One region of the Paenibacillus sp. J31R109 genome, then DNA from elsewhere that is predicted to be linked to it. Evidence: a T-box and tRNA genes for the amino acid it is inferred to sense, from the RefSeq annotation. Region 1 holds a T-box; the other regions hold tRNA genes.
The links. A T-box is a leader RNA that pairs with one kind of tRNA and senses whether it is charged. The one in region 1 lies ahead of argS (arginine--tRNA ligase), so its partner is inferred to be a tRNA-Arg.

Region 1 (4,997 bases):
CTCCTGTGGGAATGCAGATTAAAGCGTACGGTTTATCACCATATGACTACGTGGTTAAACCCGAACTAACGACGATTAAGGGAGAAGCAGTTTCGTATTATCGCGATCCTAATTTCCCGAATCCGAATGAATTGAGTTTCGAGCGTGATGGCGCGTCATCGACAAGCTATCATTTGAAAATCCCAGCGGTCTTAGCAACGCTACAATCTCCAAAGCCAGAATCATTCACGGTTCCGATTCCCGCTCAAGGTGTCATTGATGTCAATAGATCGATCATGATTAGTGGCTATCCCGTTGATATTACCAAAGTTGAAAGAGTACCAAGTAACGCATCGGCTTCTGAATTTGGAGGGCTTAAGATCTATCTGGATATGAAGTATAATGCGCAAGCGGCTTCATCGCTTTTGTCCTTCACGCTGGATTATATGAAATTAAAGAACACAAGTGGCTCTAATTGGCGAGTAAACGATCAAACACGTGCGATGGAGTATGTAGTTGTAGACTTTCCTGTGAAAGATACAACATTCACGTTCTACATCAAAGAAGCGCATATCATTATTCGCGGTCCCTGGGAATTTCAGCTGCAATAGCCCCTTGACAATCGATGAGATCCCTTGTAAGATATTGAAAAATTCATAATGAAATATTGATGAATGGGACAGTAATTCCTAACAGACAGTCACAGCGAGCCGGGTCAGTGTAAGCCGGTACGGATGTTATGAATGAAACGGACCCAGGAAATGGTTTGCTGAACGTTAGTAGGCGAATCCGGTCAGACGACCGTTACGAAATTGAGGGGTTAAACCATAGGTTTAACACTTAGAGTGGTACCGCGGGAATCTTCAGCTCTCGTCTCTTTTATAGAGACGGGGGCTTTTTATATTTTCAGAAAATAGATAGGAGTGACATCATGTTAAATTATAAACTGCATGTAGCTGAGAAAGTGTCATCGTTACTAGGCAGCTTCGAGCCACAAGAGCTTGCTGGATTGATGGAGTACCCAGCAAATCACGATAAAGGAGATCTTTGTTTACCCTGTTTCCGACTGAGTAAAGTGCTTGGCAAGTCACCGAAAGATATTGCGGAACACTTGCAGGCTACCCTGCAAGATGAGGAAGTCGACCAGATTGAAGCCGTTAATGGGTATTTGAATATTTTCCTAAACAAGCAGCGTTGGGCAGAATCCTTGATTCAACACATACATCATGCTGGTCATCAATATGGGTCTCAGAATGTCGGACAGGACAAGACGGTCGTGATCGACTACTCCTCCCCGAACATTGCGAAACCATTTCATGTTGGCCATTTAAGATCCACCGTAATCGGAAATGCGCTATATCACATCCACGCTTTTCTTGGATATAGAGTTGTGGGGATCAATCATTTAGGTGATTGGGGGACGCAGTTCGGGAAATTGATCGTAGCCTACCAGCAATGGGGAAGTAAGGAGGCCGTGAATCAAGGGGCAATTGATGAGCTGCTCCATCTGTATGTAAAATTCCATGAGGAAGCGGAGAAGGATCCTACGCTAGAAGATCAGGCACGTGCTTGGTTTACGAAAATGGAGCATGGTGATCAAGAAGCACTTACGTTATGGCAGTGGTTTATTGACATCAGCATGGCAGAATTTCAGAAGATATATAAGCTGCTAGGCGTTCAATTTGACGCTTATCAAGGTGAAAGCTTCTACAATGATAAAATGGAACCAGTCATTCAGTCGTTAATAGAAAAGCAGCTCTTGGAAGAAGATGAGGGGGCAATGTTAGTTAGATTGGATGCCTTTAATATGGCACCAGCCCTAATGCTGAAAAAAGATGGCAGCTCCCTCTACCATACACGTGATCTGACTGCTGCGATTTATAGAGCGGAGACCTATAATTTTGCTAAATTGATATACGTAACCGATTATGCTCAAAATTTTCATTTTCAGCAATGTTTCAAGGTCCTTGAATTAATGGGTTACACCTGGGCGTCCAAGCTGGAGCATGTAGCGTTTGGCCGTGTGAGCATTGAAGGAGGCGGCTTGTCGACACGTAAAGGCAATGTGATTAAATTAGAAAACGTGCTGGAACAGACTGTCCAAAAAATAAAAGAAGTCATAGAAGCCAGAAATCCAAGCTTGCCGAATAAAGAAGAAGTCGCTGAACAAGTGGGGATTGGGGCCGTGATTTTTAATGATTTGAGCGCTAATCGAATTAAAGATATTGATTTTTCGTGGGAAGATGCTCTTAACTTCGATGGTGAAACAGGACCCTATGTCCAATACACGCACGCAAGAACATGCAGTTTGTTGAAGAAAGCACAGCAGGGATTTGGCTATGACTTCCTAACTTTCGAGGTAGATGGGTCCTATTTGCTAGAAAAAGAAGCCATTGCAGTTATCAAAATGCTCTACCTGTTCACCGAACGTATTGAGCAAGCCATGGTGAAGCTGGAGCCGTCGATTATCTCCCGTTATCTCATCGATCTCGCACAAGCGTTCAACCGCTTTTACCATACGTGTTACATTCTTGTAGAGGAAAAACAGGTGCGTGAGGCGCGTTTGGCACTTGTTACTAGCGTTCAAACCACGTTGCGCAATGGATTAAAGCTGATTGGGCTGCAAGAGCCAAATGAAATTTAAGGAAGAGGAAATGGTAATAATCCTCATTCATGAGAGATTTTAAGGGGGGAATACTACGGGAAAAGATAAGGTTTGACGCTTAAGGAGCTGGTTTGTCGTGATAAAGCGCATGGCAGCGATCGTTTCAACACTCATTTTGGCAAGTGGATGCGTAGGCAGCTCGTTGACACCGAAAGATACAGGTATGGATGTAAAAAGTAGTCCACCTCTCGTTCGGACCGAGACTACTCCGCCGCCTATTTCGCAATTTCATGCTACTGCAAAGCAAGAGCTGCAACCGCAAACTCAACCACAACCACAAAAACAAATCTCGAAAGTTACGTTAGGCGCGATCGGAGATATCCTCATCCATGATAAGGTTTATCTAGATGCTAAGCAGAAAGATGGGACGTATAATTTTAAGCCTATATTTGAAAAGGTAAAAACCTTGCTGCAAGCGCCAGATATCCTTGTTGCTAACCAAGAGACGATGATTGGCGGTAAGGAAATGAGGCTTTCCAGTTATCCAACCTTTAATAGTCCTCATGAAATTGGCGATGCACTGAAATATGCTGGAGTAGATGTTGTGACTATTGCTAATAATCATGCGCTGGACCGCGGCGAAAAAGTGATTCAAAGTGCACTCACTTACTGGGATACCCTTGGCATTCCTTATACCGGTGCATTCAAATCTCAAAATGACCGCGACAACCTCAGGACGCTCACGAAAAATGGGATTACATTCGCCTTCTTAAGTTACACGTATGGAACGAATGGGATTTCAACGCCAGCAGGCAAACCCTTTCTGGTTAACCGGATTGATGACAGGCAAATTCGCTCGGATGTGGAGCAGGCGAAACCATTGGCAGATGTCATTGTCGTTGCGATGCATTGGGGGAACGAGTATCAACGTCTTCCTGATAAGAATCAAACGGCTCTTGCACACAAACTAGCGGATATGGGCGTGCATATTCTGATTGGGAATCATCCACATGTCCTGCAGCCTCCCGCTTGGGTAGAAGGGAAGAATGGGCATCGAACCTTTGTGGTCTATTCACTCGGCAACTTTCTATCTGCTCAAATCAACTTGTATAAGCAAGTAGGTGGCATGGCTACCATTGAAGTCGTAAAAACGACTACGAATAAGACCAAGCAGATTGAGATCACTAATCCCAGTTTTCTTCCCACGTATACGTATAGCCAACAAGGCAAACAATTTCAGATAATATCAATGGACAGGTTAACTAATGATCAACTCTCGCAGGTTAGTTCTAACTACCAAATGATAACGAAACATATGAAAACGTACATCCCCGAGCTTCACATGATTACTTCCCCAAAAGAGTAGCCAAAAAACACCGCTCCTGTTTATTTACGAAACAGGGCGGTGTTTTGCATTACGGTGGAGTACCGATTAGATGTTGTCATCTTGTTTGGTTTCTTTGGCGAGATTCTGTTTTAACGAAGTGTTCTTAGTAGCTAATTCCTTGGCGAAATCTTTTTGCAGCCGCTCGCTTGTTTTTATTTCTTCCGTTAGCTTGCTCACACGAGACATTTTGCTGCTCAAGTCACTGTGGGATTGACTTAATTTCATATCCCGTTGAACCTGTTTCATCTTCGCTTGGGCTCTATCTTTCTTTTTCTTCTCATTTACAATTTTATTTTCAAGCTCAGTAATGTCTTTTTTCAATTGACTAACAATTGATTTGGTAAAACTAATGGCCATTCTTACACCCCGTATCCATTTCATGTAGCTGAGTCATTATTCTACTATAAAAGGGACCGTTATGCGAGTAAAGACGCTATAAATTTCATGCAGTAGGGTTGGTGAAGAGCTATTTCCAACCTTTAGCAGTGACGGTTTGTTTTTTGCGCTGAAAAATCCTTTTAAATAAGCTAACTTTCTTTTTACGACGGAGAGTCAGTCGAACACCTTCGATGAGCAGCAAAGACCTTAATGAATCGCGGCGATTAAGCGTGTGTAATCGTTTAATAAACTGCTCGTCCATGTCGATCATCCTCCTAAGTGTTAGTACAACTTGCGTAAAAATTTTCACGGTTAACTACCTTCATTATATCGTCATCAGGCGAAAATATTTGTCAGAATGTCGGTAAGAAATCTACTAGTTTTGTCGAAATCACCTTTAAAAAAGGGTTGTGTCAAATGATGCAAAAGAAATTTTTAACAAATAGGTTTACTTTCTGCCACTTTCAGCATATAGTTAAAAACACGGTGTTTCCTTTGGTAAACTTTTTGTCCCACTGGAAACTTTATTTTTACCCTAAATGTTTCCCTAGGTAAAAACTATTGCAAACAAGCAATTTAAAATAGGAGGTCAAAGCGATGTTTCAGAAACCAGACAATAAGCTGTCGAGGCGTAATTTGTTGAAGTTA
Region 2 (4,997 bases), on a different contig from region 1:
ATGTTCAACGATGTTAACGCAGTTCTTTCGAAAATTACGGGGAAAAGCGTAGGCGTTCAGCCGTTTGAAGTGTGTCCTGGCTGTAAGGCCTCGGCTAACTCTACCAGCTTGCTCATCGTATTCCAATTTCGCGTCGTCGTGCGATCGCCAAGTTTCTGAATGTTGCTCGCCAGCTTCGAATCCAACACACTTTGCCGAAACAGAAAATATATTGTGCAGCCCTGTATCTGAAACTCATCGACTTCACTCTGTCCCTTGGATAAGATGTCGGTGAATGTCGGCGGGGCTTCTTCCGTTAGTACGGAAATTTGAATGCTCTCCCCTTCGGACAAGTCATCTGCGTCATAAGGACAATTCCCTACAAGTTCAGCTAGCTCCGCTGCGGTGCGCAAAATAACGGGTAGGCGCTACGCCAGCCGCATCGCTAATTGCTTTTTCAATACGTGGTCTTAGTGACTCACTTGGCTCCTCCGATTGAAACAACACATTGCCACTTTGCAAATACGTCTGTATGTGTGCTAATCCTATGGCCTCTAGTGTCTTTTTCAAGTCGGCCATTTTGATCTTATTTTTGCCTCCTACATTAATCCCGCGCAGAAAACCTACGTAAACCGTCATTGTGACATGCCTCCCTTACTTCAATTGTATGGAACGTATGAGGAAGAAGATGATCGTGCCAAACAGTATCAACAGGATGAAGCCTAACCCCCATAAATTTAGCTCCGCATTGCCTTCTTTTGCACTCTGTATAATAGACCACTCAATAAACATAAACAGAATGAGGATTATCGTCTTCATACTATGGATGAGCAAACGCGCATTCTGGTATTGCCCTCGGGCATTCTGAGCGGTAATAGCAGTTAGATAATTGTACACGTGAGGGACCTTGCTTAAGAGCGTCAAGCCAACATAGATGATAACTCCAATAAGCGGTACGGCCATTAGGCTCATTTTGTTCCCCCAGCCATCGATCTCCCCTTTCCCGTTAAAATGCATCGGAATTCGCTCGGGCATATCGCGCCACTCGTAGGCAACATATGCGATCATACTTATGATTACGAGCAAAGAAATGACATCAAGTATAGTTTCAACTTTGGATCTGCCGAGTTGGATCACGGGACGTTGCTCCATACAACACCTACTTTCTATTAGGTTAACAACAGATTACGGTAGTGCTATTTATTTCTTTACCCACTATGTACATTCCTTACTCATACGAAACCTCCTGCTTGCACATGGGTTAAAATGGGTTGCACTTCAAAAACATCTCGTGTTAGAATGACGATACTATGCGCCCGTAGCTCAGCAGGATAGAGCAACAGTTTCCTAAACTGTAGGTCGTACGTTCGAATCGTATCGGGCGCGTATCGTTTTTCTCACAAAGCAAACATACTTTAAAAAGGGATTTCAACTTAGGTTGGCAATCCCTTTCTTTGTTTTGGATTCATAATCGAAAGGAGTCCTCACTCCGATGACAACTCGCGCTATCTCATCTTACCGGATCCCGCTCTTCTGCGCGGTCACGATGCTTTTCTGGATGTCCATGTACACCAGCGTTCCGATCATGGCGCCTTATGTAGAGTTCCTTGGGGGAAGCCACCAGTTAGCAGGTTGGATTGTAGGTATGTACGGCATCTCGCAGATGCTGCTCCGCATACCCGTAGGCATTATGTCGGATCGTTTTCATAAAAGAAGACTGTTCATTACCTTCGGCCTTCTCTTCACTGCCATTACCGGAATTGGGCTGTGGTTCACGCACGATTTTACTTGGATTCTAATCCTCCGCGCACTCGCAGGGGCAGCCGCAGCGACATGGGTTGATTTTACAGTGCTATTCACGAGCTATTACAAGCATGAAGAATCAACGAAGGCGATTGGCACCATCTCCTTTTTCAACTCACTCGGTCAGGTGCTTGGTATCCTAAGTGCCGGCTGGGCAGCAGACAAGCTGGGGTGGGAATCGGTATTTATCTTAGGTGCAGTACTGGGCCTCCTTGGCATGATCGGCTCATTCTTCCTCATTGAAAAAGTCGAGAAAGACGCTCCGAAAATTACGTTACGCGGCATTGGCGACGTGGCGACAGATCGTACGCTCCTCTTCGTGTCGTTGCTTGCCATTCTATCGCAGGTATTGATTTTTGCTACGGTTTTCGGCTTTACACCGGTCTATGCCATGCAGCTCGGAGCAGACAAATTCTCGCTCTCCTTGTTGTCCTTATTTGCTAACGTTCCTGTTGCGCTAGCCTCCTTGTTCGGGGGACGACGATGGGCGATCCGTTATGGAGAGAAGCGCATGGTTGTAGTTGGCTTTCTGCTCATGGGGATATTCACCTTTACGGTTCCGTTCACTCATCATCTCTGGCTGCTTATGGTCACGCAAGCATTGGCAGGCTTTGGTCGCGGACTTTCATTTACATTACTCATGGGCATGAGCATTAAGCATATGCCTGCGGATAAGCGCGCAACAGCCATGGGCTTCTTCCAAGCCATATATGGGCTCGGGATGTTCGTAGGGCCAGTCCTTATGGGCATCATTGGTGACTATTTTTCACTCAATCAGGGCTTTATTGTACTCGGTATCCTCGGTGCTTTCAGTGCACTTCTCGCTTATCTGTTCGTTCAAAACGCAGCTAAGAAACGGCCACTAACGGCTAACAACTCTACGATTGCGCAATGATAGTAAGGGCATTCCGCGAATTGGTTATAAGGTATCGTCCAAAGACATAGAAAAAAAGAACCCATAAGGGTTCTTTTTTCTGTCGGCATTGATGATATTTCTTTGAACCTTGTTACACATAAAACCTAAGTTAAATCTGCGTATAAAACACGGTAAGTGTCTTTAGCACATCGCCCTCCAGCCTGATTATAACAGGTAGAAAAGTCCTCTTTGCAACGGTTGTTTCGCTTTCGCTAATTGCTCCAACGGAACCACACCTCTCTGCTTGCCGACAATAATAGTATGACCGATTTTTGTTTTTCTAATCATATTATTTTTAAAAATTTCGTTGCCCGTTATCCGCCGTGTCCATGACCTTCTGCAGCGTGTCCGCCATGATGATTCTGATTCTTCACTTTCTTAGAACCAGACAGTGGCTCCTGATTGCCACCCGCATTGTTTCGATTCTTTACATTGCCATTATTAACAAGATTGTCACCTGCGGAATAGTTTTTAGGTTTAGACATGGCTCTTCATCCTCTCTGTTACGAGTTTGTTCCTTCGTGATTTAGAGCATCTTGATGCCTATGGTCGTTGACCTTCTGCTGGATTTGCTGCGCATTATGCGCGTTCGCCGGATTCGCATCTAGATCCTTAGCCACATTTTGCAGGTTCTTATCTGCACTCTTTTGCTTCGTCATCAAGGTGTCCTCCTTCTATTAAGCGTTCGTAACCTTCTGCAATGCCTGCGCACACTCATGAATATGCCGCACATAATCATCGATTAGCGACTGTATCACACCACTTCGTTCGTCAATATGCGTCGTTCCTTGCTGTACATCGGTTAGTTCAACCTTCACTTCTCTGGCGTCCACATACGTCACTTTAAAATCAAACGAATAGCCGGTATGCCCCGCCGTCATAATGTGCACTCGGACAGCGTCGGCATCGCCTTCATCTGCCCATACCCTTGTTGTATCGGCAGGCTGGAGAACGGTGGGCATGACGCGCATCCACTCTTTCACGATTTCAGCTTGATCCACGCTAGGCTTATCTGATTTGCTCATAGGTAACACCTCCACATGATTAAAATGCGGAAGCCGCCTGTCTTTTATCCATGTAAAAAAACACCTACTCCCCGGCACGAATGAGAAATCGTGCTTTGGAATAGGTGTTAAGATTAGCTAACTATTGAATCATTTGCTGCCAAAGCATACCCAACATCTTAGCCGCCTCTTCACGTGAAGCGAAATCCTTCGGTGCGAATCGATTGCCGGATTTCCCAGAAATAATGCCAGCTTGCTGCATCGCTTTCGCTGCATCTACAGCGAAGGCAGGGATCTCAGCGCCATCTGCAAATGTTGACGTGACCGCAACTTGCGGCAAACTAAACTTTTGCAGCGCGGCGAACCTAGCAATCATCGTTACTATTTGCTCACGCGATATGTTAGCTGCTGGTGCAAATTCACCTGCGCGTACGCCGCTTGTAATGCCATTCTCGGATGCCCATTGTACAGCCTGGGCATAATAGCTGTCCGCCTTCACATCGTTGAAGGTACCCGCTTTATACGCGCCTAGATTTGCGCCCGCCATGCGAGCGAGCATCAGGGTGAAATCCGCACGGGTAATTTGTGCAGCCGGCGAGAATTCACCTTCTGCTGTTCCGTTGATCATATTGCGAGCGGCTAGATAAGTTATATAGCTCTTCGCGAAGCTTCCTGACGTATCTCCGAACGTAACAGGTGCATACCCCACCGCGTATTGTGAAAAGTGGCTTACTTTAAAAATTAGCGTGCCTGTAGCGGCATCGAAATAGCTGTTCGTCACTTTTACAAGCTCACCGTTATCAGCGATGTAGTAGGCTACAATGGCATTCGTGTCCTCATTAGCTGCCGGTTTATAGGGAACTTGGACCTCTACCGTACCGCCATTAAAGCTCGAAACCGTTTTGCCGCCTGCTGTAATCGTAAAGTCGAAAACTGGGCGACCACTTACCGCGGCTTCCAGCTCTTCCTTAGCAGCTGGGGTCCAACCTTGCGTTGCTGCCTGAACGTCCGCTTTGCGGATCGAAATATCTACTGTACCGCTTGTCACGGCTCCCTGCACAGCACCCATGGCCTGTTTGTCTAAAGAAATCTGAGCAAGTCCTGCTGACAACGTCAGCGTATCTGCTGAGCTGCTTGCAATGAGTCCAAAAGCCTCGGTTGGCAGACTGACCACGGCTTCCTTTGCCGCAGGGTCTACAACCGTTTTAATTTCTAACACTGAATCCTTGCCAGTCACCTGACTATCTGCCACTTTCGCAAGCGCATCCGTTACTTGCTTGCTTGTTACTGCGGCT
Region 3 (4,997 bases), on a different contig from region 1:
TTCAGATACAGTAGCGTCAACAGCGTCTACTTCAATACCTTTGTAATCGCCAAGCGTTACTTCAGGCTTAACTGTTACTTTAGCTTTGAATTTCATAACTTGACCTTTACCAAATTGCTCAACGTCTACTTCAGGGCGATCAACAGGCTCGATTTTAACCTCTTCAATCGCTTCAACGTAAACTTCTGGTAAGATGATGTCGATAGCATCTTGGTACAAGCTCTCAACGCCAAATTTAGCTTCAAAGATGGAACGAGGCACTTTCCCTTTACGGAATCCTGGAACATTCACTTTCGCTGATACTTTCTTAAATGCTTTATCCAAAGCATCTGCTACACGTTCTGCCCCAACTTCAACTTCAAGAACGCCAACGTTCTTCTCTATTTTTTCCCAACTTGCTTTCATTTTATGCCTTCCCCTCCAAAAATGTACCATGACATTAATTTTCACGTTATGCTCATTATAACCATTCTATTATACCATATAACATTTTCATTTCAAGCAAGCTTTGTTCTTAACTAGGATCAGGACTAAATTGCTTAACAAACGCCGTTAATACATTGTGTGCCCGCTTCCATTGCAAGGTCATTGCATCCACAATGCCATAAGTTTCCAACAGCTCTTCTCGATCAACAGTACCGAACAATTTATCTTGCAAAATGGCATGTAAAGCGGAAGCCCATACGTCTACCGCACTTTCTTCTGTCTTCAATAGTTCGGTGTAAATTGAAGTGCCATAGGCATAAGCAAGAAATTCTTGCCAAGTCTGGGTCGCAAAATACACAAAGTCAGGTTGGCTTATTTCACTAATGTCCCCGACTCTGCGAATCATATCACGAATGCGTAATGGAAAATCCTCCGCGGTTAGCGGCGTTTCGTCGATTTCCACGAGAACCGTTTTACCATTCTTGGGGAATTCGATAAGTCCATGCTCCCCCATTTGTTTAAGAGTCTGAAGAGCCTTAAATTGTAAGTGCGGATGCCGCGGTCTCTCGCAAAGCCAGTCTCTCACGAAATGACTTACTTCAGGTTGCTCGATAAAAGCCAGCTGCTCCAAGGCACTCACTTGCTCCTCCAGCGTTCCTTCCCGAAGCATGGTTTGAAGTTTGTTCACAAAAGCGCCATCATCCGATGCTGCTTTGTCATGGATGTATTGCCGTAATAAGTCGGATTCTGCCTCCGCAACTTCCTCCTCTGTCTCAGAGGTTGAAAACATCGTTTCCGGAAACATGGTGAGTAGCCAGTGCCGCAGAGCTTCCCATTGGTCAGACTTATTCGCATCAACATTGGGAAACTGGAGAAGAAAAGTAAGCATATCAAGGGCTTCTTTATATTGCTCGGAGCGCAACAGCTTGGTTAACTCGTCTTCATAGAACTGCTCTGTTTTAGGAAAAAGGATAACATTCTCTAAAGATGGGTCTGACATCAGGATCACCTCTGTTCGTGGTCTCGCTTGTGCCAGTTTACTCCATCATCCAATTGATTGCAAAAATATTTAAAAAATGAAGTTGACTCACTTTATACGTTGTGATATATTAACTCTTGCTTCGCCAAACGGATCACGTCCAGGCGGTAAGAAGTGTCATAGGTCTCAGTAGCTCAGCTGGATAGAGCACACGCCTTCTAAGCGTGCGGTCGGGGGTTCGAATCCCTCCTGGGACGTCAATTTCAAACAAAAGGGTCGCGCAATTGCGCGGCCTTTTTGTTATATATTTTTTAATAACTGATTAGAATATGTTGTAATTCTGTCGCAATTTTTGTCGAATCCTGTCCTTTTTTAAGGTAAAATATGATTAGTATATTTTAACAACTCAGAATTAGCTAAGTTACTATACTTAGAGGAGTGAAAAGAATGGAAGACAGGACGAAACAACAATTAGAAATTTTATCTTCTATACAAAGTCATTTAGCTATGATTATGTTTGACACGAGCGGATATGTAACCTGGGCAAATTCACTCTTCACTTCTGCTATGGGATATACGGTGGAAGAAATTATCGGCTACCATCATAGCAAGTTTTGTTTGCCAGAATTCGTTTCCAGTTCAACCTATGAGAATCTCTGGGAAGATTTACGTAATGGCAAGGCCTTTCAAAATAAGATTATTCGAGTAGCTAATGGTGGAGGGAAGCTTACGTTAGAAGCAACTTACATGCCGGTCTTTAACGAAGGCCGCGTGGATGCGATCATCAAGATCGCTACAGATGTTACGAAACGCGAAACTGTCCTGCAACAGAGTACTGCCGATTTGAAAGCTATGGTAGAGAAAATTACCGTGAGCACAGATGAAGTATTAGAAGCTTCAAAAGTGATCGTTACACATATGTCAGAGATGAGCCGAGAATCTTCTACAGTCGAGAAGCAAGTCAAGAGCATCCAGTCTGTAACCACAATTGTCAAAGAAATCGCTTCTCAGTCCCATCTATTGGGTCTGAATGCCGCACTTGAAGCTGCTCGCGCAGGCGAGCATGGACGTGGATTTGAGGTGGTTGCCAATGAAATCAGGAAAATGGCTAGTTCGAGTAAGCAATCTGCCCAAGAAATATCCGATCAGCTAATCCATATCTCGACTTCGGTGTCATCGATGATTCAAAGTATTGAGGATACCACAAAGCAAATTTCCATCAACTCCAATTCGATTGAACAATTAAAGAAATCATATGATCACATCGCTTCGACTACGGAACATTTGGCATCCTCTATTTAGATAGTACACATTACGCAACCCCAGCTAAGCCACTAACCTCCTATTGAATGAAAAAACACCCCCACTGCGGCTAACAGCAAGGGCGTCTGAAACAATACGTTTAGACAGATGGTCGATTAGGCTGATGGTGTCCTGGTTCTGTCGAGTCCAAATTCGATTGAATACGTGAGGATTGCTTCGAGTTGTCGATTGTGCTTTGTATTTTCTGTGACATACTTTTCTTTTTACCCATGCTAAGCAACTCCTTCAATTCATAGAATGAAAGCCTCAATAGTATGGAAGAATTAATTTACGATTATGCCTTCTAATTTATAGGGAATACAAGAAGAATTACCATTCAGATACAAAGAGCCTGCAGAGATCTCTCCCTGCAGGCTTTTGCTCATGCCAAACGACGTTAGTGCATCTTATGAGGCAAATTCTTGCCCGTATGACCCTCACCTTGTGTCCTTTTATTCTTCTCGGCTTTCCTCTGCTTGTCGTGCAGCTTGCTAATGAAATGACTATCCATGAGCACTCGCCTCCTGAAGAAAGAATGGCATTACCCCATTAGAATGTCACCGAGGCTCGAAATTTAAACACCCAATCTATACAAAAACCACGTCCCGCTTGCTTCCCCGGTTTTCTGGACAGACATTTAATACCTTCCATTTGCATACCCTTTATCATTATGCTCTCTTTAAAAGAAAGGAAGGAACGTCTATGTGCGGAATAACGGGTTGGATAGATTGGCGGAAAGACTTGACCGGGTACCCGTCCATTCTAGAAAATATGACGGAAACGCTCCACCTTCGTGGACCTGATGCAAAAGGTACCTGGATTTCACAGCACTGTGCCCTTGGACATCGACGTCTTAGTGTCATGGATCCTGAGAACGGCGCTCAGCCTATGGTACGCAAACAAGGCGACTATACGTATACCATCGTATATAACGGCGAACTCTATAATGCCCCTGAGTTAAAAAAGGAGCTTGAACTTCGCGGCCATCACTTTCGCACAACCTGTGATACCGAAGTCCTTCTGGTTGCCTTTATTGAGTGGGGAAAAGCATGTATTGACCGTCTGAATGGCATCTTTGCGTTTGCCGCTTGGAATGACCAAGAGCAATCACTGACTCTAGTACGGGATAGACTTGGCGTTAAGCCTCTCTTTTATTCCCATCAGGAAAGTGTGTTATTGTTCGGTTCTGAACCCAAAGCGATTCTAGCCCACCCTGATTTCAAAGCGGAAGTCGGCGCGGAAGGCTTTGCTGAAATATTCGCAGTCGGACCGGCCAGAACGCCAGGACATGGGATTTATCGCAACATGTCAGAGCTGAAGCCAGGTCAATTTGCTATTTTTGATCGAAATGGCCTATCCATTCGCACGTACTGGAAGCTCGAAAGTCACCAGCACCCCGACGATATCGCGGGAACAGCCGCCAAGGTTGGGCAATTGCTAAGCGATACTTCCGAACGTCAACTCGTATCGGATGTTCCGATCTGTACGCTTCTTTCTGGCGGACTTGATTCTAGCGCACTCACCGCACTCGCTGCGACTCATTACAAAGAAAGCGGGAAAGGATCCCTCCATACCTTCTCCGTGGATTACAAAGATAACGATAAGCATTTTAAAGCAAATCTATTCCAACCAAACTCTGATGCACCTTGGATCAAAAGGATGACCGACCACCTAGGCACCCAGCATCATTACATCGAATTTGATACGCCAGAGCTTGTGGAATCCCTAAAGACAGCGGTACTCGCTCGCGATACACCTGGGATGGCCGACGTCGATGGATCCTTGTATTTATTTTGCCGAGAAATTAAAAAAGAAGCTACCGTTGCCATCTCTGGAGAAGCCGCTGACGAAATATTCGGTGGATATCCTTGGTTTCACAATACTGAAGCACTAGAAGCGAACACGTTCCCTTGGTCACTCAAGTTGGCAAATCGGGTTGATCTGCTGGCACAGGACTTCGTAGATTGGATTAAGCCCGTCGAGTATGTCAGCAATCGGTACCAACAAGCTTTAAGCGAGGTCCCTCGCTTAGCTGGGGAAACTCAGCAGCAGAACCGGATGCGGGAAATGTCCTATTTGAACATAACGCGGTTCATGCCTACATTGCTCGATCGTAAAGACCGCATGAGTATGGCCGTCGGGCTCGAAGTGCGCGTTCCTTTCTGTGATCACCGACTAGTCGAATACGTGTGGAACATTCCTTGGGAAATTAAAACTTCAGGGGATCGAGAAAAAGGCATTTTACGTCAAGCCTTACGTGGCGTCCTTCCCGAAGATGTCCTCACACGCA
Region 4 (4,997 bases), on a different contig from region 1:
ACGAATGGGGTCGACATTCCATTTAATTCAGTGGCTGCGATTGTGAATGGCAAGTTGCTGGTGAAACTGACATGGTTAGCTGATTACATGGGTGCAAAGTACACGTATAACAATGAACTAAGACGTGTAGAAATCGTACATTTTAAAGCGCCTGAGGGCATCTACATCGATCAAGATAGCAATTCTCGCCCAGTAGCCAAGTTTGCGACTGCGAAGCCTACATACAGGCTTGGTGAGCCTGTTAAGTATTTGGATTTGAGTTATGATCCAGATGCAGAAGGTATCGTATCTTTCGATTGGACAGGGAAACAAGAAGCATTCTTTAAAGCTGGCCAATATCCAGTGACCCTAACCGTGAAGGATGGTCATGGACATGTAAGTAAATTGTTCAAAAGCTATGTAACTGTGGTGAATGAACCGTATTTATCTGAAGTAGAGTTCCCGATATACATGAAGCCGGTTGGCGGGTTCATCAAAACGAACTGGGCGACCATTTGGAATCATTTTAATGAATTGCCAATGCTTCCGAAGGACGTGAAAGAAGTACAAGGGCGTACGCTGCTTGTCAGCGACAGTCCGGAAGAATTCACATCCAGCGGTATTTTGTATCAAGATAATATCAATGGTAAAGCTCGTTTATACGCGGATCATATCAATGGTACGAAAAACAAGATGACAATGGCTATCTTCGCTACAAACAACACGGATAAACCGATTACGATCAAAACAACAAACAAAGGCGAAGTATATCCTTCTGTTTACGCGAACTTGATCGGTAGCGAAGCTTCGGTGGATTTCTTGCTTAACAATGTGTACACGGATGAAATGACGGTTCTGCCAGGGGCAAGCTATGTGTATGCGAAATTGCCTGAGTTCTATCCTGGGCAAGGTGTGAATCTGTTCTATGATGTGGAGACGAATGGCGAGCTTCAAATGTCCTTTATCGCAACGGATAAAATGCTGACGCCAACGACAGTAAAGGAGTTGCCTTTACTCGCCTTTAACGGGCATGTTCGCGGGACGTTCCCAGTTTCTGAGATTCAATGGAAAATTGACGCTTCCAGCTTTACGAAACCTTCCGTCTTAACGATCGGTGATAATAAAACAGATCCGTTCGTCAAAGGTTATGATGTGATGCGTAAGCAAGATGTGGAGAATGGCGGCAACTACGGTGTGGTCTATAAGATTCATGCGGATAAGCCGCGCAAAATGGCTGTGATGATCATGGCCAGAGGCGGTGTGTTCAAAGGGCCGTTCAAAATTAACGGTGAGATCATTCCTGTGCCTTACTCCGGTGTTATTACCGCGTTCGACGGCATGGAAGTGTTAGCGCGCACGACAGGGACGGAAGATGCACTCGATATTGAGTTTACACCTCCAGCAGGCTCGGCGTTCCCGATTGATTTAATTTTCTACCCATTGGAAGATTTGAAATAAGACAAACAAAAAACCAGCCGATCTTCAGCGCTCAGGAGCGTGAGGATCAAGCTGGTTTTTTTCATGTATAAAATTAGACGCGTTCGATGACTTTATCGATGAGTCCGTATTCGGCTGCTTCTTTAGCACTCATGAAGTTATCACGGTCTGTATCCTTCTCGATGCGCTCGAACGATTGTCCTGTACGCTCTGCAAGGATCGTGTTCAGGTTGTCTCTCATTTTCAAAATGCGCTTCGCGCGAATTTCGATATCAGAGGCTTGGCCTTCAGCGCCGCCTAGCGGTTGGTGAATCATGACTTCGCTGTTCGGAAGCGCGTAACGCTTGCCTTTGGCACCAGCTGTGAGCAAGAATGCGCCCATGGAAGCTGCCATACCAACGCAGATCGTGGATACGTCTGGTTTGATGAACTGCATCGTGTCGAAGATCGCCATACCAGCTGTGATGGAGCCGCCTGGGCTGTTAATGTAAAGCGAGATATCTTTATCAGGATCTTGTGCGGCCAAGAAGAGCAACTGAGCAATGATGGAATTCGCCACAACATCGTTGACACCCGTGCCTAAGAATATAATGCGGTCCTTCAGCAAGCGAGAGTAGATGTCATATCCTCTTTCACCGCGCGCGTCCTGTTCGACGACCATAGGAATAAAACTCATGAGAATGACCTCCTTGGGGTTGGGTTACCTACTATTGGGTACATACTATTTACAGTATCTACAAGTATGATAACGAAAAAACCTCCGAAGGTCAAGAAAGGTCAAACTAAACATAAAAAAAATCAGCTAAGGGCTGATTTGGGGTACTGCCTATCTGATTATTACTGGACGCGCCCGAAAGGAATCGAACCTTTATCTCAGGCTTCGGAGGCCTACGTCATATCCATTGGACCACGGGCGCATAGTTTAGAAATAGTGAAGCAAGGGTTATTATAAGTCAGCTTTCTAGAAAAAGCAAGATGGTAAGCCCTTACAGACCCATTTGAAGAAAAATGTTTGAACAAATGTTGAATGTTGCGCAGGAAATGGTTATAATAAGAACTGTAATCGAGAAACAATATAAGAAATGCGCAAGGAACTTTTTTTTCACCCGGGTGGGACGCAAAATGTATACCCGGGACATAAAACGTCCAACAATGGATCAGGAGCGTTCAAAGTCGTCCTATGAGAGAGATTCTAGACATACAGAAACAGCTCATGCCTGATCTTATGGACATCATGAAGAAGCGGTACTCGATTCTGCAGCACATCTTGGTTTCCGGCGTCGTTGGAAGAAGGACCTTAGCGTCCTCACTCGACATGACGGAGCGCGTGCTCCGCGGTGAAGTTGATTTCTTGAAGGAGCTTGGGCTTCTGGAATTTGACGCAAGCGGTATGAAGATCAGCGAGTCTGGTCGTCAGTTGCTGGAGGATATGCAGCCGATCATTAAGATGGCTTTCGGTCTGACAGATTTGGAAGACAGTATTGCCAAGGCATTTAACCTGTCGAATGTGATTATCGTTCCAGGGGATTCCGACACGTCGGTATTTACGAAGAAGGAGCTTGGACGCGCTGGCGCGGCTGCCTTACGTAAATATATTGCCAAAGATGATATCATCGCGGTTACGGGTGGATCCACGATGGCGCAAATAGCCAATAACCTGGCACTTTCATCATCAATGAAAGGCAGCTTGTTCGTTCCTGCACGCGGTGGACTTGGTGAAAGCGTGGATATGCAAGCCAACACGATTGCTTCCATCATGGCTAAGAAAACTGGCGGGAAATACAGATTGCTGCATGTGCCCGATCATCTTGGAGAAGAAGCGTATCAATCGCTCATTCAGGATCCACAGATTCAGGAAGTTGTTGACGCAGTGCGCAGTTGTCGCATTGTTGTACATGGTATCGGAGATGCTATGGTCATGGCACGCCGCCGTAAGGTGGATGCAGGGACTACGAGTAGTCTGACAGCCGATGGGGCGCTTGCTGAGGCGCTTGGCTATTATTTTGACCGTCAAGGGAATGTGGTTCATAAGATGCCGACAGTCGGATTACGGCTTGAGGATCTGCATCGGGTGGAAGTGGTCATTGGTGTCGCTGGCGGGAAGAGCAAAGGTGAAGCCATTGCTTCTGTGCTCAGACATGGGCAGGAAGATGTACTAGTAACGGATGAAGCAGCGGCTTTGGAAATTATGAAGCATGTATGACGAAGAAGTTTGACATCATAACGTGTGCCCTTATCGGCTTACGTTTTGAAATATATAAAATGCATGTAAACCTAGGAGGAATTGACTATGACAACAAAAGTAGGTATTAACGGTTTCGGACGTATTGGTCGTAACGTATTCCGCGCAGCATTGAACAACCCAGATGTACAGATCGTAGCAGTAAACGATTTGACTGACGTTAAAACATTGGCTCACTTGCTTAAATATGACACTACTCACGGTAAACTAGACGCTACAGTTGAAGCTGGCGAAGGTGAATTGATCGTTAACGGTCGTTCCATCAAGGTTTTTGCTGAGCGTAACCCTGGGGATCTGCCATGGGGATCTGTAGGCGCTGAAATCGTAATCGAGTCCACTGGTATTTTCACAGCGAAAGAAAAAGCAGCTCTTCACTTGAACGGTGGAGCTAAAAAAGTTATCATCTCCGCTCCAGCGACTGATGAAGATATCACAATCGTACTTGGTGTTAACGAAGACAAATACGATCCAGCTGCACACACAATCATCTCCAACGCTTCTTGTACAACAAACTGTCTAGCTCCTTTCGCAAAAGTAATCAACGATCAATTCGGAATCGTAAAAGGTATGATGACAACTGTTCACTCTTACACAAACGATCAATCCGTTCTTGACGTTCCACATAAAGACCTTCGTCGTGCTCGTGCAGCAGCTGAGAACATCATTCCTTCCAGCACTGGTGCAGCTAAAGCAATCGGTCTAGTTCTTCCTGAGCTTAAAGGCAAATTGAACGGTATGGCTATGCGTGTTCCTACACCTAACGTATCCGTAACGGATTTGGTTGTTGAGCTTAAAGTTAACGTAACTGTTGACGAAGTAAACGCAGCTTTGAAAGCAGCTTCCGAAGGCCCTATGAAAGGCATTCTTAACTACACAGAAGATGCACTTGTATCCAGCGACTTCAATGGTGACCCAGCTTCTTCCACAATCGACGCTTTGTCCACAATGGTAGTTGGCGACAACATGTTGAAAGTAGTTTCCTGGTACGATAACGAGTGGGGTTACTCCAACCGCGTTGTTGACTTGGTAGCTTTCATCGCGAAAAAAGGTCTGTAATTTCATAATCATCACATAAAAAAACCACATGAAGGGGAGAAGCGATTCTCCTCTTTATGTGCGATTTACTATGTAAATGGATAGAAGCGGAAGAAAACCATACGTTCAGGAGGCTTTTACGATGAATAAGAAAAGTGTTCGCGATGTTGAAGTAGCTGGTAAAAGAGTATTTGTTCGCGTTGATTTCAACGTGCCTGTAGAAAACGGTCAAATCACTGACGATACCCGTATCAGAGAAACGCTTCCTACAATTAAATACTTAGTAGAGCAAGGCGCTAAAGTT

Region 2: it encodes a tRNA-Arg, which carries the amino acid that the T-box ahead of argS (arginine--tRNA ligase) is inferred to sense. The anticodon was not compared.
Region 3: it encodes a tRNA-Arg, which carries the amino acid that the T-box ahead of argS (arginine--tRNA ligase) is inferred to sense. The anticodon was not compared.
Region 4: it encodes a tRNA-Arg, which carries the amino acid that the T-box ahead of argS (arginine--tRNA ligase) is inferred to sense. The anticodon was not compared.

The regions. Positions count from the first base shown of each region.
Region 1 covers NZ_JCAUAR010000018.1:1,816-6,812, forward strand. The annotation lists gene AC58QT_RS29610 (hypothetical protein) at 1-590, shown strand, start outside; T-box leader at 641-860, shown strand; gene argS (arginine--tRNA ligase) at 911-2,623, shown strand; gene AC58QT_RS29620 (CapA family protein) at 2,721-3,950, shown strand; gene AC58QT_RS29625 (hypothetical protein) at 4,017-4,328, opposite strand; gene AC58QT_RS29630 (hypothetical protein) at 4,438-4,611, opposite strand; gene AC58QT_RS29635 (multicopper oxidase domain-containing protein) at 4,947-4,997, shown strand, end outside.
Region 2 covers NZ_JCAUAR010000015.1:11,181-16,177, reverse strand. The annotation lists gene tadA (tRNA adenosine(34) deaminase TadA) at 1-52, shown strand, start outside; gene AC58QT_RS27350 (hypothetical protein) at 57-392, opposite strand; gene AC58QT_RS27345 (DUF1697 domain-containing protein) at 367-618, opposite strand; gene AC58QT_RS27340 (DUF1648 domain-containing protein) at 634-1,131, opposite strand; tRNA gene AC58QT_RS27335 (tRNA-Arg) at 1,292-1,365, shown strand; gene AC58QT_RS27330 (MFS transporter) at 1,472-2,677, shown strand; gene AC58QT_RS27325 (small acid-soluble spore protein P) at 3,013-3,183, opposite strand; gene AC58QT_RS27320 (hypothetical protein) at 3,202-3,357, opposite strand; gene AC58QT_RS27315 (hypothetical protein) at 3,376-3,723, opposite strand; gene AC58QT_RS27310 (DUF2252 family protein) at 3,845-4,997, opposite strand, start outside.
Region 3 covers NZ_JCAUAR010000003.1:564,557-569,553, forward strand. The annotation lists gene tig (trigger factor) at 1-405, opposite strand, end outside; gene AC58QT_RS12370 (hypothetical protein) at 515-1,426, opposite strand; tRNA gene AC58QT_RS12375 (tRNA-Arg) at 1,589-1,662, shown strand; gene AC58QT_RS12380 (methyl-accepting chemotaxis protein) at 1,853-2,707, shown strand; gene AC58QT_RS12385 (hypothetical protein) at 2,808-2,939, opposite strand; gene AC58QT_RS12390 (DUF4023 family protein) at 3,105-3,218, opposite strand; gene asnB (asparagine synthase (glutamine-hydrolyzing)) at 3,410-4,997, shown strand, end outside.
Region 4 covers NZ_JCAUAR010000017.1:27,776-32,772, forward strand. The annotation lists gene AC58QT_RS29035 (stalk domain-containing protein) at 1-1,437, shown strand, start outside; gene clpP (ATP-dependent Clp endopeptidase proteolytic subunit ClpP) at 1,511-2,092, opposite strand; tRNA gene AC58QT_RS29045 (tRNA-Arg) at 2,262-2,333, opposite strand; gene AC58QT_RS29050 (sugar-binding transcriptional regulator) at 2,597-3,619, shown strand; gene gap (type I glyceraldehyde-3-phosphate dehydrogenase) at 3,707-4,714, shown strand; gene AC58QT_RS29060 (phosphoglycerate kinase) at 4,836-4,997, shown strand, end outside.